Regions from separate parts of the Paenibacillus sp. FSL R7-0297 genome, predicted to be linked through region 3. Evidence: riboswitches for the same ligand, from Rfam matches in the RefSeq annotation. Region 3 holds a riboswitch; each other region holds the start of a gene.
What was found. A riboswitch is a leader RNA that binds a small molecule or an ion and turns the genes downstream of it on or off. The one in region 3 is predicted to bind cobalamin.

Region 1: it holds a riboswitch for cobalamin, as region 3 does, so the genes downstream of both, MKZ24_RS28515 (energy-coupling factor ABC transporter permease) here and MKZ24_RS32880 (S-layer homology domain-containing protein) in region 3, are expected to answer to the same signal.
Region 2: it holds a riboswitch for cobalamin, as region 3 does, so the genes downstream of both, MKZ24_RS02150 (anaerobic ribonucleoside triphosphate reductase) here and MKZ24_RS32880 (S-layer homology domain-containing protein) in region 3, are expected to answer to the same signal.

What each region holds. Positions count from the first base shown of each region.
Region 1 covers NZ_JBBPAQ010000001.1:6,546,973-6,553,163, forward strand. The annotation lists gene MKZ24_RS28500 (energy-coupling factor ABC transporter ATP-binding protein) at 1-733, opposite strand, end outside; gene cbiQ (cobalt ECF transporter T component CbiQ) at 994-1,782, opposite strand; gene MKZ24_RS28510 (energy-coupling factor ABC transporter substrate-binding protein) at 1,779-2,075, opposite strand; gene MKZ24_RS28515 (energy-coupling factor ABC transporter permease) at 2,075-2,839, opposite strand; cobalamin riboswitch at 3,115-3,309, opposite strand; gene MKZ24_RS28520 (ArsR/SmtB family transcription factor) at 3,472-4,428, shown strand; gene MKZ24_RS28525 (DUF6171 family protein) at 4,521-4,796, opposite strand; gene MKZ24_RS28530 (alpha-N-arabinofuranosidase) at 4,810-6,191, opposite strand, start outside.
Region 2 covers NZ_JBBPAQ010000001.1:502,500-508,690, reverse strand. The annotation lists gene serS (serine--tRNA ligase) at 1-493, opposite strand, end outside; gene ssuE (NADPH-dependent FMN reductase) at 900-1,454, shown strand; gene nrdG (anaerobic ribonucleoside-triphosphate reductase activating protein) at 1,585-2,112, opposite strand; gene MKZ24_RS02150 (anaerobic ribonucleoside triphosphate reductase) at 2,109-4,094, opposite strand; cobalamin riboswitch at 4,441-4,671, opposite strand; gene MKZ24_RS02145 (MTH1187 family thiamine-binding protein) at 5,012-5,320, shown strand; gene MKZ24_RS02140 (sugar phosphate isomerase/epimerase family protein) at 5,371-6,150, shown strand.
Region 3 covers NZ_JBBPAQ010000001.1:7,580,803-7,586,993, reverse strand. The annotation lists gene MKZ24_RS32885 (GAP1-N2 domain-containing protein) at 1-2,138, shown strand, start outside; cobalamin riboswitch at 2,656-2,844, shown strand; gene MKZ24_RS32880 (S-layer homology domain-containing protein) at 3,038-5,218, shown strand; gene MKZ24_RS32875 (DUF4430 domain-containing protein) at 6,185-6,191, shown strand, end outside.

The DNA of each region.
Region 1 (6,191 bases), 1.0 Mb from region 3:
GCAGACCGAGGCCGATGGCCTGCAATTCTTCCGCCCCGGCAAAAATCTCCTCCGGCGTCCCCTCAGCCCGGCACCTCCCCTGATCCAGTACGATAATCCAGTCCGCCCAGCGGTACGCCAAGTTCATATCATGCGTAGTCATAACTATGGTTGTGCCTTTTTCATGTATAAGGTCAAGACCCTGCAGCATCTGTGTCTCAGATAACGGGTCCAGATACGAGGTCGGCTCATCCAGCAGGATCAGCTCCGGCTCCATCGCCATTACTCCGGCGAGTGCGGTGCGTTTTTTCTGCCCCAGACTAAGCTGGTGAACCGGTTTGTCACTCAGCTCCGTCAGGTTCAGCAGTTCCATGACACTGCGGCAGCGCTCAGCTATTGCGGCTTCGTCCATCCCCGTTCCCCGCAGCCCGAAGGACACGTCCTCCAGAGGCGTGCTTAATATGAGCTGCTGCTCCGGGTCCTGAAAAACAAGGCCCACGCTTCGCCGCAGCGCGGCCAGCTCTTTTTTGGCATAGGACAATGTCTTACCTCCCTGCTGAACCGTACCCTTCTGTGGACGCAGAATGCCGACAGCATGCAGGAACAGGGTCGATTTGCCCGAACCATTATGGCCGAGCACCACCGTTTTGCGGCCTTTGGGAATGGAGAGGGTTAGTTCACGCAGCGCGGCTTCCTTCGTATCCGGGTAATGAAACACCACCCCGTCAAAAGCCAGACTATATTCCATGTCCATGGCGTACTCCTCTAATGTGATTTGGCAAATCGAAATTGGATAAATGTTGTATGTTTTACAGCTTTGATACCTAGATACACCGGCCTTCGGGGGGAGTGTTGTATGAAATACAAGAATTGTCCCGTGAAGCCACTTGGAGGAGACGAAATGCTGCCTCTTGTGCAACAATCTTGGAATACATCCGATATATCGGGGAAATTGTTGTACTTTGGGCATGATTTCAAAAAAGCCAGCAGCTTTCCTGCACTAAAATCTTAATTTCAACCGCTCAGCCACAGCCAAAGCTGCGCCAGCGCCAGCACAGCGATCCCCGCATACGCCCGGACCGCATAACGCCGCGGCACAGGCCGCGCGGTATACGGCGGCAGAATGATCTCCCCCGTGAACCCGCGGGTCAGCAGCCCCTGCGATAATCCGTAATAACGGTGCATCGTATTGCCGAAGAGGGCGCCAGCCATGGCCGCCGTCTCCCCCAGCCTGGCCTTGTACCCTCTCCGGCCGCCGCGCAGCCTCCGGGCCAGCATCAGTCCGTGCGCTGCATCATTCAGCAGGAACAGGAAGCGGTACATGATCAGCATCAGCTCCAGCACAATCTGCGGCATACGCAGTCTGCGGAGCACTTGCAGCAGCTCACTGAACGGCGTGGTGAACATCAGGAAGAAGCAGCAGCTTGTGCAGGCAGAGACCCTAACCAGCAGTTCAGCGGCCCGTTCCAGTCCTGCAGCTGTGATATACACCGGAAGAGGCTGCCCCGAAATCCGGAATACGCCAGCTTCCCCGGCAGCGGGGTGGCCGAATTCCACGAGCAGTGCCGGGACACTAAGGCCATAGAACAGCAGCGCCGTTCCAAACAGCAACAAATAGGCGCGATAGGGAATTTTGGCATGCAGGATGCACCATGACATCATCCACAGCGTAATCACAATCTGCAGCACCGGATCCACTGTATAGGAGAGCAGGAACATCAGTGCCGCGAACGAGCTTTTCCACATGGGAGACAGCTGCCTTAAGGCATTATTATAAGAAAGGACATCAATTCGTCTGATCACTTCCTGATGCTGTTCTGCTTCGCCTGGCCTTGTTTCCCTTTCAGCAGCCCCAGTGAATATCCGATCACTCCGGCGCCAATCGCCGCCTGTAATGCGAACAGCATACTCTCCGTCTCACCCGGGATTTCGGTCAGCGGCTTGAACCAGGGTTCATATTCCGGGTTAATTTCTGTGATCACACTCTCGGCAGCATCATCGGCCCCGCCGAACTCCCCTTCTACGAACAACAGCGGCAGCACACACAACAGGACAACGGCCAGCAGCATCAACCCATTGTTCCATTTATTGCTCATTATGCATTTCCCCCTTTAACCTTGCGTTTCAGGAGCGACATTTCATTCGGACTGTACGATTTCAGCCAGTTCCACAATAATACGGTCAGCAGCCCTTCGCTGATGGCCAGCGGAATCTGCGTTACGGCAAAGATCCCTCCGAATTTGAGAAAAGACGCCAGGACCCCGCCATCCGCAGCCGGAAAAGCCACCGCAAGCTGGACGGAAGTCACTACATAAGTCATCAGGTCGGCAACCGCCGCCGCACAGAATAAGGCCAGCTTCTCTCGGTCCGGCAGCTTCATCAACAGCTTATAGACTGCATATCCGGCAAAAGGCCCCGCGACCGCCATCGAGAACGCATTCGCCCCGAGTGTAGTGATTCCCCCGTGCGCCAGAAGCAGCGCCTGAAACAACAGCACAATCGAGCCGATCACGCCCATCGGCAGCGGCCCCAGCATTACAGCACCAAGCCCTGTACCCGTAGGATGAGAGCTGCTTCCGGTAACGGAAGGCATTTTGAGCGCCGATAGAACGAACGTGAACGCCCCTGCCAGACCGAGCAGCAGCTTCAGCTCAGGATTCTCCTTGGTCATCGATCTAAGCCTGATAATCCCGAGCACAAAGAACGGTAAAAACGCCACCCACCAGAACACAGCCCAGCCTACCGGCAGAAACCCTTCCATAATGTGCATAGCCTGGGCCGTCCCAGGTTCATTCAGCAAAAAGAACACTGTAAATCCGGCAATCAGCGCCGCAAAACTCCAAAATCCGCGTTTCTTCATTTGTCAGCCTCCACGTTTCTTAAATATGGCAAACCAAAAAACTCCCGCCCTTCTGGGTGGGAGTGTATGTACGCAGGTATGATTCGATAGAGAGCACTGCCGTGCGCCAACAAAGGGCTCTGCACCCGGTCGCTCCGCATGGTCCGCTCAACGCTGTGTCTGCATAACATTGAGCCGGCTCTGATCTTGATCTTCAAGATTCCCTCCGGTTCTACAGGGGCACATCGCCTCATCTTATTAACCTATCCGTACACCGCTCCTATCCGCGTAGAGTCGTGGTGTGTGTAATCAAGGTAGGTCTCCTGGCTTGGAATACGGGCGCTGCATCCTTCGTCTTCCCCGGGATCTCCCCAAGTGACATCATGAAGTTCAGCTCTTCCTTACAGTGGCGGGACCGCTCGGGACTTGCACCCGATTCCCTGTTATCCCTTGCCTGATCCGGCAAGAGCACCTTGTTACATCGCTAATCCATCCTACATCATAGCGGAACAGGCTCTGCATGTCTGTGATAAAATTGGAGCGGCTGCGAGGCGCAGTATTCATTTGCTTGTTAGGCAATATTCATTTGCTTGTAAGAATATCATTTGAGTAATATAATTATTAACTATATAACCTGAACGTGGAGGCAGCACATGAAACTTGATCTAACCGAACAATCTTTACCCGTGTATGAAGCGTTATCCAGCGCTGTGCGCCTGCAGATGCTGCGGCTGCTGTCCGAACAGCCTATGAACGTCAAGGAACTGGCCGGGGCGCTGAAGCTCAGCAGTGCCATTATGACCATGCATGTGCGCAAGCTGGAAGCTGCCGGACTGATCCGCAGCCACATGGCTCCCGGGCGCAGCGGACTGCAGAAGATTTGTACACTGGCCGCCGAGAGTGCTGAGATTATTTTCCCCGGACAAGCCAGAACACAGCGCAGAGGCTACCGTAAGGAAATACCCGTGGGCCACTACTCTGATTTCCAGATTGAACCGACCTGCGGATTATCTACCACCGAGCGGGTAATCGGCAACTTTGACGATCCGCGGTATTTCTGGGATCAGGAGCGGGTGAATGCAGGCATCCTGTGGTTCGGCAAAGGATTCGTGGAATATAAAATCCCGAACTTCCTGCTGTCCAGCCAGAATCCTGAGGAACTGGTCATCACCATGGAGATTGCCTCCGAAGCCCCGTCCATCAATAATAACTGGCCCTCCGACATCACCTTCACACTGAACGGACAGCGGCTTGGATTCTGGACCAGCCCCGGCGACTACGGGGACAGCCCGGGCAAATACACTCCTTCCTGGTGGCCTGCGCTCACCAACCAATATGGACTGCTTAAGCAGCTGCGGATTACTCCGGCGGGCACGTTCATGGACGGTCAGAAGCTGTCAGAGGTTACGCTGGATCAGGTCAGTATCCGTGATAAACAGTGGACGTTCAAGGTTTCTGTGGAAGACGATGCGGAGCATATCGGTGGTCTTACCTTGTTCGGCAAGGGATTCGGCAACTACAACGAGGATCTGGTCTTTGAACTCTTTTATACAGATGCTGTTGAAGCGTCGGCAAATACCAGCCGGACGGAAGGACCCGGACAGGATTAGACAACAAACAGCGGCAGAAGGAGACCTTAAGATCAGGTCCCCCGCTGCCGCTGTTGCGGTTACGGTATTATTACTAGAGACAGCCATGCGGTTTAATCAGTCACAGGCTGCCACAAGCCGCCTCCCGGCAGCGGACAGCCGCGTGCCTTCAGCCGGGCCACGACCGGTATAATGCAGCCGCAGGCCGTGCAGGTCACGCCATCCTGCAGCTTAGGACAAGCTCTGCATAGAGCAACCCGCTCGGCATAGACTTCATCCGGGGCAGTGTTCCCCGGATTGAACATCGAGGAGGCCAGAATCCGGGCAATCTGCGCTTCCGTCACCTTGTACTCCTCCCGGCATCCCTTGCAGGCTGAAGTGGTTGTCATGCTGCTGTTCTCCTTACGCTTCCGGAGTAATTTCCAGTACAGTTACCGACATTGGCGGCAGAGTAACCGTCAGCGTATCTCCTTCAAGCTTGAAGCCGTTGAACGGCTGCGGTGTTACAGCTTCCGGCTGCTCGAAGGTATTGTGGGCATCGATGGAAGACCCGGCAAGTGTTGTGCCGCTTACGGCCGCTGACTGTCCAGCCAGTCCGCGCAGCTCCAGCGGCAATACTGCCGGTGCAGCGTGATTCAGGTTGCACAGGCTGACATGAATCACGCCCTCTGCTGTTACGGAAGCTGAAGCAGATACTTCAGGAATCTCTACGCCCTCATAGCTGTATACCGGGCTATCCACTGTCAGATCCAGCAGCTCCGCATCCTGATGTACTTTATACATATTGAATACATGATAGGTTGGAGTCAGAAGCATTTTCTCGCCTTCGGTCAGAATTACAGCCTGCAGCACGTTTACGGTCTGGGCAATGTTCGCCATCCGTACACGGTCGCTGTGCTTGTGGAAGATATTCAGGGTCAGACCGGCAACCAGCGCATCACGGATCGTGTTCTGCTGGTAGAGGAATCCCGGGTTGGTACCCGGCTCTACATCATACCAGGTGCCCCATTCATCGACGATCAGGCCCACTCTTTTCTCCGGATCATATTTATCCATAATGACACTGTGGCGGGTAACCAGCTCATCCATGAACAGCGCTTTCTTCAGTGTGGTGAAATATTCATCCGTTCCAAAGCCGGTAGCCGCACCTTTATTCGCCCAATCCGAAGTCGGCAGGGTGTAGTAGTGCAGGGTAAGGGAATCCATGAAGCGGGTGGCTTCGCGCATCAGCACTTCGGTCCAGTTATAGTCATCCGAGTTCGCGCCGCAGGCGATCCGGTGAATCTTGTTATCCCCATAGTTGCGCACATAAGTCTGATATTGGCGGTACAGGTCAGCATAATATTCAGGACGCATATTGCCGCCGCAGCCCCAGTTCTCATTGCCCACGCCGAAATAAGTTACACTCCAAGCCTCTTCCTGGCCGTTCTTCTGGCGCAGCTCAGCCATCGGCGATACACCGTTAAAGGTCAAATACTCAACCCACTCGGACATCTCCTGTACCGTTCCGCTCCCTACATTGCCGTTGATGTACGGCTCACATTCCAGCATGGCGCAGAGCCGCATGAATTCATGTGTACCAAAATGATTGTTCTCAACCGCACCACCCCAATGGGTATTGATCATGCGCTTGCGTTCTTCACTTGGGCCAATGCCGTCCTTCCAGTGATATTCATCGGCGAAGCAGCCGCCCGGCCAGCGCAATACAGGAATCTTCATTTCCTTAAGCGCTTCCACCACATCGTTACGGATACCCTTCGTATTCGGAATCGGCGAATCTTCCC
Region 2 (6,191 bases), 7.1 Mb from region 3:
AGCTGCGGGGTCCGCCGGCTTTGACACCACGCGGAATGTCGAGGATGCCGTGCAGCTCTCCGAGCTCGACATGGTCCCGCGCGCTGAAGCCGAACACCGGCGGCGCGCCATGCCGCCGCAGCTCCACATTCGCGCTGTCATCCGGCCCGATCGGCGTATCCGCCGATATGGGGTTCGGCGCGAGCAGCAGCAGCTCGCCGCAGCGGCGCTCTGCAAGGGCCAGCTCCGCCTCCAGCTCCGTCAGCTGGGCGTTGATTGCCCGCACCTGCTCCTTGGCTTGTTCTCCGCCTGCAGCGTCGCCCTGGCGCAGCAGGCGCTCAACCTCTTTGGTCAGCGCGTTCCGGTCCGCCCGGCGCTGCTCGGTTTCCCGGCGGGCAACCCGCCGCCGGTCATCCCATTCCAGCAGCTCCGTAAGCGGGAACGCTAGTCTTTTCCAATCTGCCGTCTTCCGTACAATGTCCTCATTCTCCCTGATCCAGTTCATGTCCAGCATGCCGCTATCGCTCCTTTTGTGTTAAAAAAATGCAAAAAACGCCCTCATCCATGGGACGAGGAGCGTCAGCTCGCGGTGCCACCCAGGTTGACCCCATTCCGGTAAAACAGCTGTAAAGCGCGGAATAAGGCCCTCTTTGGTCTTCGCGGTAACGGGCGAAACCCGGTAAACTTAGGGAACAGGAAGCTGCTCCGGTCGCAGACGCCTCGCGGTTGGATGCCGGTCATTGGCCTGGTCGGGATATAGGTTTGCCGTTTATTATAACCAGAGAAGGGCCGGGTTGCAAGTGCAAAGGAGGTTTGACAATATTCCTCGTACTCTGCTAGGATTATTAATAATTTAAAGTATTTGTGTCCGGCACAACAGCCCGGCATATCTTATAAAAGCGGACGGAAGAGGTGCGGAAGTGGCCAAAATTGTGGTAATTAACGGAACGCCATCCCTGGTCTCCCGAATCAATGCGGTGATCGAATACGCGGAGGGGGATCTGCGGGAACGCGGGTTTGAAGTGGAACGGATTAATGTAGCGGAGCTTCCGGCGGAGGATCTGATTCACACCAGGTTTGAGAGCGAAGCCATCGTCAAAGCGAATGGACTGGTGGCCGAAGCGGATGCGGTAATCGTCGTCAGTCCAGTGTACAAAGCTTCTTATACGGGAGTGCTGAAGACCTTCCTGGACCTGGTTCCGCAAAAAGGGCTGGCCGGCAAAATCGTGCTGCCGCTCTTCATGGGCGGCAGCCTCGCCCATCTGCTCGCGATCGACTATGCACTGAAGCCGGTGCTGTCTGTGCTGGGCGCCCGGCATATTCTTGGCGGAGTCTATGCGGTAGACTCGCAGGCTGTGCGCAACGACCAGGGTGTCGTTGAACTGGCCGAGGAGCTGAAGCTGCGGCTGAACAGCGTACTGGAAGAGCTGGCGGATGAGACAGCGCATAAGGCAGCGCGTAAAGCGGAGCTCTAGGCGGCTATGTCATTGTCAGGGCAGCGTCAAGTATATAATCTGCTTAGAAATATAAAAGGGTACTAAACCACCGGAATGCGGTAGTTTAGTACCCTTTTTAAATATACTAAGGTATTTGTCCTGGGGGAGCTTATCCCCTTTGAAAGCTTAGCGCAGGCTCCCAAAGTATAACCGTATCTCCGGCAAGACTTGCCGGGATATCTATAATCCGCTGGTTGCTGCTTCCCCGGTAAGGGAGAGTAGTGTCTTTGAGTTCCTCTACAAACCGTCCGTCAATAACCACCTGGCACAGGGCCAGCAGATTCCATTCCGGCGAGCCGGGGGAAGCTGTCAGCTCCTCGTACGTATAACCGGTATAGATCCAGACCGGGAAACCCGGCAGCTCGGCGCGGAGCTCATGGATGAAGTCCGCCGCACCCTCTGCCGAGAAAAAAGGGTCCCCGCCTGCCAGAGTCAAGCCGTCCAACAGCGGATTATCTGCTATCTCGGTGATAATCTCGCGCCTGCGCTCCGGAGTAAAGACCTCTCCGTAATTGAAGTTCCAGGTCTTCGGGTTGAAGCATCCGGGGCAGCGGTGGCGGCATCCGCTGAAGAAGAGAACCGCCCGCAATCCCTCGCCTTCATTGATCGACTCCGGATAATATCCGCAGATGTTCATAGATGCTTAACGCGGTCCCGTACTTCGGCTTGCTTGGCGGCATTGAAGCGGGTCTGATAGTCGCCGGTCAGATATCCGGTTACCCGGCGCAGCCGGCGGATATGTGTTGTATCTTCATGAGCGCCGCAGGACGGGCAGTTCGTGCCGATCACACCTTCGTGGCCGCAGCCGGAGCAGCGGTCAATCGGGTGGTTGATGCTGAAATAGCTGATGTCCTGCTCCAGCGCGTATTTGATGATTTTGACGAATGCTGCAGGGTTGCTGCGGGCATTGCCGTTCAGCTCTACATAAGAGATCGCTCCGGCGTTGCAATATTCATGGAAAGGAGCTTCCAGGCTAATCTTCTTGGCTGCGCTCAGGTCGTAATAGACCGGAATGTGGAATGAATTCGTATAGTATTCCCGGTCCGTTACACCCGGGATGGAACCGAGAACCTTGCGGTCTATCTTGGTGAATTTGCCGGAGAGACCTTCGGCAGGCGTGGCGAATAGAGTAATGTTCAGATTCAGCTGCTCGCTCTTGCGGTCGCAGTATTCGCGCATGTGGCGGACAATAGCCACTGCCTTGGCGTGGACTTCCATATCTTCGCCATGGTGTTTGCCGTACATAGCCTTCATGCACTCGGCCATACCGATGAACCCAAGGGACAGGCTACCGTGCTTCAGCAGTTCACCTACGCTGTCTTCCGGTGCAAGCTGTTCGCCGCCTTCCCAGACGCCTTCACGCATCATGAAATCGGAGGCTTTGGCTTTCTGGGAAGCCTGAATGCGGAACCGGTGCAGCAGGCCGTCCAGCGCAACGTCCATATAATGATTAAGATCTTCGAAGAAGCCTTCCTCGTCAGCGGCAAGGCGACGGCCGGTTACTGTGCCGTAGGCTAGTCCCAAACGTACGAGGTTAAGCGTGTTGAATGAAAGATTGCCCTTGCCGGAGCAGTGGTTGCGTCCGAAGCGGTCACCCAGAACACGTGTCCGGCAGCCCATGGTGGCAAATTCAGTATCCGGATCGGCTGGATCGTAGTACTGCATATTCAGCGGAGCATCCAGATTGGCGAAGTTCGGATACAGTCGGCGTGCAGAGCACTCTGCTGCTTTCACGAACAGCTCATAGTTAGGATCACCAGGCTGCTGGTTGACACCCTGTTTGCATTTGAAGATCTGAATCGGGAACACCGGTGTTTCTCCGCTGCCAAGCCCGTTCATCGTAGCAGTTAACAGGGAGCTGATCACCAGCTGGCCTTCCGGAGAGGTGCAGGTTCCGTAGTTGATGCTGGTAAAAGGAATCTGGCCGCCGGAGCGGCTGGACATGGTATTCAGGTTATGTACCATACTCTCCGCGGCTTGAAGCGTTTCAATTTCTGTCTCTTTCAGGGCGAAACGGAAGGCACGCGGATACTTCTCTTCCAGATCGCTGCGGGTCATAGTAACCTCGCCGAGCGCTTCTCCGGCGGTACCTTCCTCGAAATATTCCATTCCTTTGCGGAACAGCTTGGCGAAGGATTTAGTGACATAAGGCGCGAGATCGTAATCCAGCTTGTTGGCGGATACGCCGCCGTACTGGGCATTTTGCTGGGACTGGAAAATAATCGCCACCAGCGACATAGCCGTCATAATCGAATTCGGAGGGCGGACGCTTCCGTTGCCGGTATTGAAGCCTTCGCGGAGCAGACGTTCAAACGGGATGAAGATGCAGTTGGTTGTTCCGATGGCATATTGATCCAGGTCGTGTACATATACAACATTATCTTCAATAGCCTGCACGAGCTGTGGCGGCATCGTGAAATTGCGTGCGTACCACTTGGAATATTCACTACCGAATTTGCTCATCTTGCCGGAGAAGCTCTCCCCGTTCAAGTTGGCATTCTCGCGCAGCAGATCCAAATCCCGGCTGTCGATAATATCCCGTCCCAAATGAATAACTTCTTCCAAAAGAACCTCCTGTACAGCTTGTCCTTCGTTATATCGTTTCTCCAGCAGCGTCATTGTATAGCTCTCTCCTCTCGGTATCATAAGCGTGAAGCATGTGCTCCAAGACATCAGTAAAAAGACATCTCCAGCCGGGAAGGCGGGAAATGCCCGAATGCGTAATGCAAATATCCGGAAGCGGAAATTTGCCGGTGGTCTTTGTGAAATATACGTAAAGGGGTATAGGGCTTGTTGTCTATGCTTATGTATAACCCGTTCTTGTACATTCCGCAGAAGCCGATACCTGAGAACGATACTCTATCGTCCTCAGGTATCGGCAGCCTCTGGCCCGATTAACGGAAAGGCTAACTCTGCTCGTGCAGGCCGCATGCGGGCACCTCGCCTGTTCCTCGCAGGAGTCTGAATGGTGCCACAGAAACAGGCAGGTCTCCTGGCTTCCGGTATGCCCTCCGGCGCCTTCCCGAGGGGCCTCGCAGCCCCTTAGTGGCTTGTTGCCGGTGGATGCTGCTCCAGCGGCATCTGGCGGCTGGAACATCCGGTTACAGTGGCGGGACCGCAGCGGTTTTGCACCGCGTTTCCCTATTAAGTCTCCTCTCGATTGAGAGAGTGAAACACCTGTTTCTACTATATTTTGTTGTTGTTTAATAAACGTAACTCAATATATTGTGTTTGTAAATGTTTTTTTACAATCCCGCGCGGGGAGCGGGTTCCGCAGGTTTACTCACAGATGATCCACAGTTAGTCCACAGGTAATCCACAACTTTCCTGTGGATATGGCCTTAAATGAGTCATAAATTGTCCCAAAAGATGCCACAAAGACTCCATAAATAGAGTGCGTCTAATCCTGGTAATTTTACGGGGGAGATAGTAATAGAGAGGGGGGTCTGTGGTTATTTGTGGGAGGGGCGCTGAAGGGTTACAATTAAGGAGTAAGGAAAGAGGAGACTCATCAAACTTGCAGGAGGGATTTCATAATGGCGATTGGTGAAGTGACCGTTATTCCGATTGGCACTGGCAGTACCAGTCTCAGCAGCTATGTGGCCGATATGCAGCGTGTGCTGCAGACCGTGGAGGGGATTACCTATGAGCTTACTTCGATGGGGACTATTATTGAAGGACCGGTTGCACGGATTCTGTCTGCAGTAGAAGCGCTGCATGAGTCGCCTTTTACTTCAGGAGCACAGAGAGTATCTACCTCGCTTAAAATTGATGACCGTCGTGACAAGTCTTCTACGAGCCGCAGCAAGCTGGAATCCGTGGAACGTAAGCTGCAAGGAGAGTAAGGAGTACCTGTAGTTGTAATCAGATTCAACCTATAAGGAGCGGATCTTTCATGGCAAAGGCCTCACAGCAAATCGGAATTCAAATGTACACACTGCGTGACCAGACAGAGCGCGATTTCCTGGGTACACTGGGCAAAGTGGCGGAGATGGGATACCAGGCGGTAGAATTCGCCGGTTATTTCGGCGTGTCTGCAGGAGAACTGCGCCGTACATTGGACCGGTTGGGTCTTGCTGCGCCTTCGGCGCATGTGGGCCTGGATTTCAGCAGTCTGGATAACATGGAACGGGCGTTAGCCAAAGAAATTGAATATGCGAAGGAACTTGGACTACAATATATGATCACCCCTTCGGCACCGCTTCCGCAGAACCCCTCGATGGAAGATGTGACGGCGGTGATTCCCTTCTTGGAGAAGGCCTCCGCGATGGTCCGTGCAGCAGGCCTGCAGTACGGGTATCACAACCATGATTATGAATTTGCGGAGGTAGACGGCAAAGCAGTCATCGATATATGGCTGGGGCAGATTCCTGCTGAGCATATGTTTGCCGAGTTTGATCTGGGGTGGGTATACAGGGGCGGGGCCCGGCCGATTGACTATGTCTCGCGTTATGCCGGGCGTGTTCCGCTGGTCCACATTAAGGATTTCGGGGCAAATAATGAAGAGACTGACCTCGGGAAAGGGCAGGTTGATTTCGCTAGCGTCTTCGACAAGGCAGAGGAAAGCGGAATTCTGTATTATATAGTAGAGCAAGAGGCTTATGCCGTGTCGTCGCTGGAGAGTGCTAAGCAGGCGCTGGAATATTTCCGCGGGTTGGGGCTTATGCAGGGATAGGAAGAGGTAATAGTCAAAAAGGGTTGCGTTTTCTGCTGAAA
Region 3 (6,191 bases):
ATGATATGTTCCTGGAGCGGTTCGACCGGGAGTATGATCTGATCCGCAAAAAAGGGGTACCGGCGCCGGAGATTCTGGAGTGGTTCAAGGAGTATTATGCACTGCCTGGCCATAATTACCGGGTCAAAATTGTGGATTACTTCATCAACGGGATGCTGAACTGCCAGTCGGCGGGACGTGAGGATGCGCTTGCTGCCGCTTACGGTATTATTGAGGGCAACGATGAGCTTAGTGCGGCCTTCTTCAAAAGAGTGCTGGCCCAGCCTATATTCCGCAAAGCGCTGCTGGAGCCTTATATGGAATCCCGGCTGGCTGACGCGCCGAAATCGGCGGATATCCTGCGGTTCGTGGCGCATTGGGGCCGTTTCCTTCCGGAGGCGCTTCAGCAGGCTTTCGTGCGCGATACCGTCAAGGAGTATCTGCTGGAGAAGCTGCAGCGGGACAATGATCCGGTGGCGGCGGTGGCATCGGTTCATGAGTCGGTGCAGAAGGCGGAGAAAGAACGCCGCAGAGGCGGCGGTGTGCATCCTGAAGCGCTGTCACTGCTGCAGGAGCTGGGAACCGTTGCCGACCGCTTCCTGCTGAACCGGATTTCGCTGGACGAGCTGACGATTGAGCAGCTGCTGGAGATTTCCTTCCTGCGCTACCGGGATACGGCGGACTGGCAGCCGCCGCTGGATGCAATCGCTAAGCGTAAAGCGAATGCGCTGCGCGCTGCCTACCGCTGGTTCGGGGAGGAGAAGCCGGACGAGGAGATCTTTGCCGGGCTGTCTCCCCGGGAGCTGGATGATGTACAGCTGCTCGGAGGACGCTGGCTGAAGGAGCCGCGGAGCATCGAGCCGTTCGAACGGCTGCCGCTGGCCTTCTACCACAGCAGTGAACGTGAGGGCGGTCCGCTTGATTACGATGCGCTGCTGGAGCTGGTGGCGCGCAAAGCGGGCAATGATAAGGAAACGGTCTACCGTTTCCTGGCCTGGTCGCAGCATAACCGGCTGTTCACCATCTCGAGCAAGAAGCTGTGGCCGAATTACCGACGGGCGGTGCTGAAGTATTTCCTGAAGAACGACCGCGAGGCGTTCAAGAACCGCGATTTCCGCAAAAGCTATAGCTCGGCCGCAACGCCCGCCATGCAGAATGTCTACAATGAAGCCCGCTCCCAGCTGGCTTCGCCGCTGGCGCGGTGGGTCAGCCGCAGCCGATTTCAGATCCTGATCTCCGGCAGCGTGCTTGGGATCGTACTGATCATCGCCATCATCGCCATCAGTTGGCTGCGGCCGGATGCGGATACCGCTGCACCGCAGCCGACGGTGAGCCCGGTTCGGGGCGATATCAAGAATTCGGATGGGCAAGTTCAAGCCCCTGTCTCTGTACGGCTGGTTGGCAGCGGAGTGGCAGGTGCCGGGACGGGCACTGGGGCCGAAAACGGTGGAACAGAAGGTACCGGGAACGCTGGCGGGGGTGAAGGCGGCGGAACGGAAGGCGCCGGGAACGCAGGCGGGGGTGAAAGCGGCGGAACGGAAGGCACTGGGAATGCTGGCGGGGATGCAAGCAGCAGCGAGGAAGCAGGCGTCAAGCTGGTGTTCAGCTTTGCCGCTGTGGCGGACTGCTCCGCCTTCAACCCGGCGGAGATCATTGTGATGTCCGGTAATAACGTTGCGGACACTTACAAGGTTGTAGCAACTGAGAGCAGTTGCCTGGCCGCCGGAGTTGACGGCGGCACTGATGAGGGAACTGTGGGGACTGACGGCGGCGGGGATGCGGCCGCGGGAAATAGCGGCGGTACTGGTGGAGCGGGCGCCGGAGTTGACGGCGGTTCTGATGAGGGAGCCGTGGGGACTGACGGCGGGGGGGATGCGGCCGCGGGAAATAGCGGCGGCTCTGATGAAGCCGAGGCCTCCCCGGCAGCGGGTGCATCGGGCGCAGGAATCCCTGCGCGCGTATATGAAGTGACGGTGGAGCTGGAGCCTGGCGCGAAGCTGGCCGCGGATGATATGATCACCGCCGGAATCTATACGCTGAAGCTACAGGCACAGGCTAGTCCGGGGAGCATTCCGGGAAGTACCCCGAGCACTACTCCGGAGACTACACCCGGCACCGACCCCACTCCTTCCGCCAGCCCGGATACGGATGAGGAATGATTGAGTGAGAGCCTGAATTGGGCCAAGCCGGATGTAAGAGAAGTCCGGCATTTCATCAACGGTGCTGCCGCCAAAGTTGGCAGAGGGGTCATTGTATTTTATACACTCAAATCCGGAATAATCAGCCCTATTATGCGTTCTATTGTATTTGATGCATTAGATTCCGGATTTCTGAGCCTATAAGGGGTATATTCCACAATCAATTGTATGAAATACAGCAGAATGCCTTATCGCCGTCTTTTATTCCCATTCTGTTGTACATAATACAATCAACAAGCTTCTGGCTCTTGCCGGAAGCGGAAGAATCACTATTTAAGTCCTGAACAGCACGATATGCCGGGAGAATGCGGCAAGTGTTGTTCAGGCTTTTTTGTGCGGAAGGGGCAGGGTCTGCCTATAATTGAAGCAGCTTGTCTATAGACATACAGGGGAATAGTAGATATGATTGTTTGAGAATATTAAAATTTAATAAGCTTTGGAAAAAGGTGCGGATTTCCGTAGAAACAGGCGCTGTCATGCAACAGATAGCCATGCTGGTTCTACGAGAGTAATCTGCTTAAAAGGGAAGGCCGGTGTAAGTCCGGTGCGGTCCCGCCACTGTAAATGCGGAGCGACTCCTGAGAAGCCACTGTCTGATGATCGGATGGGAAGGCGGGGGAAGCAATGATGCGTAAGCCAGGAGACCTGCCTTTTTCGTTGTTGTTTCTATTCTTCGGGGGTAAGAATGCGGAACAGGTGCAAATATAAGCAGGGGCTGTGTGTAGGGAATCCTCATTTCAGCCGCATGTATTGTATCCTTCCCCGGCCGCCCTGTACAGGGCGGTCTTTATGTTGCACCCGCATCAGCGGAGGACGCAGGATTCATCTATACCATTCTATTCACAGAAAGAGGTCAAGCAATGAAGAACAATCTATCATCTAAGTTTATCCGGCTGGGTCTGATCGTTGTCATGATGTTCGCGGTTCTGGGGGCATCCGTGGCTCCGGCAGGACAGGCTTTTGCCCAGAGTGATACCGCATCAGCCCAGTTAAGCTTGAATGCCGCGAATACAGCCTCAGCTCAACCGGCAGGCACAGCAGTTAATGTAGCTGAGGCAGTCTATGCCACTTCGGAGTTTGTGCTGAAGGCCGGAGTCCAGTCCGACTGGCAGGCCATCGGCCTTGCGCAGGCGGGCTACAAGGTTCCGGATAGTTATTTAAAGGCGCTTGAGAGTAAAGTAGCCGCAGCCAAGGGTGTTTACGCCAGAGCTACGGAATATGCGCGGATTACGCTTGCGGTAAGGGCGCTTGGCGGGAATCCGGCAGATGTCGCCGGCTACAACCTGATTGAGAAGCTCTACAATAACGATAAAATTACCGGCCAGACGCTGAACAACGCAGCCTACGTACTGCTGGCGCTTGATTCCGGAACTTATACTATGCCTGACAATGCCAAATGGACGCCGGCGAAACTGCTGGCTGAGATCCTGTCCAAACAGAATACTGACGGAGGCTTCACCCTGACTACGGGGGCTAGTGATCCGGACATGACAGCGATGGTGCTTACGGTGCTGGCAGGACATAAGGATGATCCGGCAGCCAATACCGCGGGTCAGCGGGCGGCAGCCTGGCTGGCGACTGCACAGGACAAGAACGGCGGCTATGGTGACAGCAGCGAGAGTGTCGCTCAAGCCATTATTGGCCTGTCTTCCTTTGGGATTGACCCGGCAGGAGCGGAGTATACCGCAAACAATGTGAACCTTGTCAGTAAGCTCCTTAGCTTCAGTGCAGCAGGCGGCGGGTTCGCTCATACAGCGGGCGGAAGCTACAATCAGCTCTCGACAGAGCAGGCGCTGGAAGCATTGGTAGCTTACAAGCTTTTCAGCACAGGCAGCAAGCTCTATGATCTTAGCAATTCACCTGTGAAAAGTCCTCAGGTTAGTGTGTCTGTTGCCATTGAGGGCCCTAATGGAACCCTGGCAGAAGGCACTGTATATGCTGGAAATGTACTTCAAGCCCTGGAGAAGGCAGCGGCGGCGAAGAAGGTGGCCCTGGTCAATGAAGCGGGTAATTATGTGACGGGAATTGGCGGCGTGACTGCAGGTGCTTTTGGCGGCTATGACGGATGGATGTATGTTGTAGCGCGTGGTGGAGCATGGATTTATCCAAGTGTAGGCATGGGTGATTTCCTTCTTGCGGAGAATGACCGCGTGCTTGTCTATTATGGCGGGGATAACACACAGGTGGTAGCGTCCGTGACGGTCTCCCCTGCACAGCCGCAGCCTGGACAAGATATTACTGTAAAAGTAACTCAAAAGCAGTGGGTATGGAATGAAGCGACCTTCACTTCCGACCCGGTATCCTCAGCAGCCGCAGGGGTTCAGGTATCTATCGGCGGTAAAACTGCTGTTACGGATGCTGCGGGTTCAGCTGTTGTTGCCGGCGGCCTGCCAGCGAATAAATATACAATTACCGTTACCGGATATCTCAAGGACAGCACACCTGCGGTAGTCCGCTATTCGCAGCCGCTGACCGTGGCTTCTGCTGCGGCTAACCGTGTTGCTTTTACCGATGTGAAGTCAATCTCGCCTTGGGCGCTGGAGTCCGTGTATACGGCCTATGACCGCAAGCTGATGGACGGCGTCAGTGAGAGCAGCCTCGTGTTCGCACCGAAGCAGAATATTACCCGCGCTGAATTTGCGGCACTGCTGCTGAGATTGACTGGAAATGAGCCGTCTGCGGCATCGTCAACCCAGAGTTTCAGTGATGTTAAGGCGGATGCGTGGTATTATGGAGCAGTGAACAAAGCGAAGGAACTGGGAATGGTCAGCGGAGTAACAGGCACAGCCTTCAAACCGGACGGCCCCGTTACCCGCCAGGATATGGCTGTAATGATCGTGAGAGCCTTGAAGCTGGACGAAGCTTCGGCAGCAGCAGGAACCGGGAAATTCACCGATGAAGACCAGATCAGCGCCTATGCATTAACGGCGGTACGTACTGTAACCGGACTTGGAATTATGAGCGGTACCGGCGGCGAATTCGCTCCTGCCACTGCTGTAACCAGAGAAATGGCCGCTGCTGTAGCGGTTAGATTGCCTTAGGTGAGCTTTGAAGGATGATGGGTTACACCAGCTATTCTACTTTTAGACGCATCTTCAGATATGCCTTGATCCTGCGCACATGTAGAGAAAAATGCTATATATGCTGAGCTTAAGCTATGAATATAATGCTTAGTCTTCACCACAGTTTAATTTGATTTTCAAGGCTGCTGGCGCAAGAATTTCACGATTTCAACCCGCTTTTGAGGTGTGAGTTCGATTGCCTGTTAGAAATCATGCCCATAATACAACATTTCCATCACGATCCCGGCTATATTCGAAAATTGTTGTACGAAAGGCAGCATTCCTCTTCCGACAAGGGGTGTAGCGGGATAATTCTTGTATTTCATACAATAATCTGCCCGAACCCTTTAGGGATTAGGAAGCTAAGTTGTATTATCTGCAAGATTTTGCATGAAGCAGTCTAAAGCGAAAGTGCGGGCGGGATATACAAGTGGATAAATGCCACTTAATTCCCGGTGAATCTCCCGATATGGCGGCGTAGTTGGAAAAACAACACTTAATCTCGCTTGAATTAGTGAATGACCCCGCTAGGGGCAGAATTAAGTGCCATTAATCCAACTAGAATCGGCAGTGAAGTCCGTATAACATAAATAAGTGCCGAAAATCCAGTTACTGTTCCGGTGGTGGGATATTTTGCGGAGTTTCGCTAGGGAAGGCGAGGCTACTGCACCTAGTTAATTAAGCTAGAGCAAATGATGCTGATGAAGCTACAGCAGGTGAAACTGAGAGTATGGTGCCAGCCAGTATTCAAAGAGGTTGATTGCTGATAGAGAAGCTCCTGCAGGTTGCGGGACGGATGCTCAGCGGCCAAGGGGCTGGCTGACGGTGCTTTGCCCAGGATTAGTTTGTTTCATGTCACACTAAGAAATCATAAGGTGTTTGAACGGAACGGGGAACAGGCTGACTGCCCCCGTTCTTTTCCCTTTTGTGGAGGTGCTCGAGGAAATGTTCA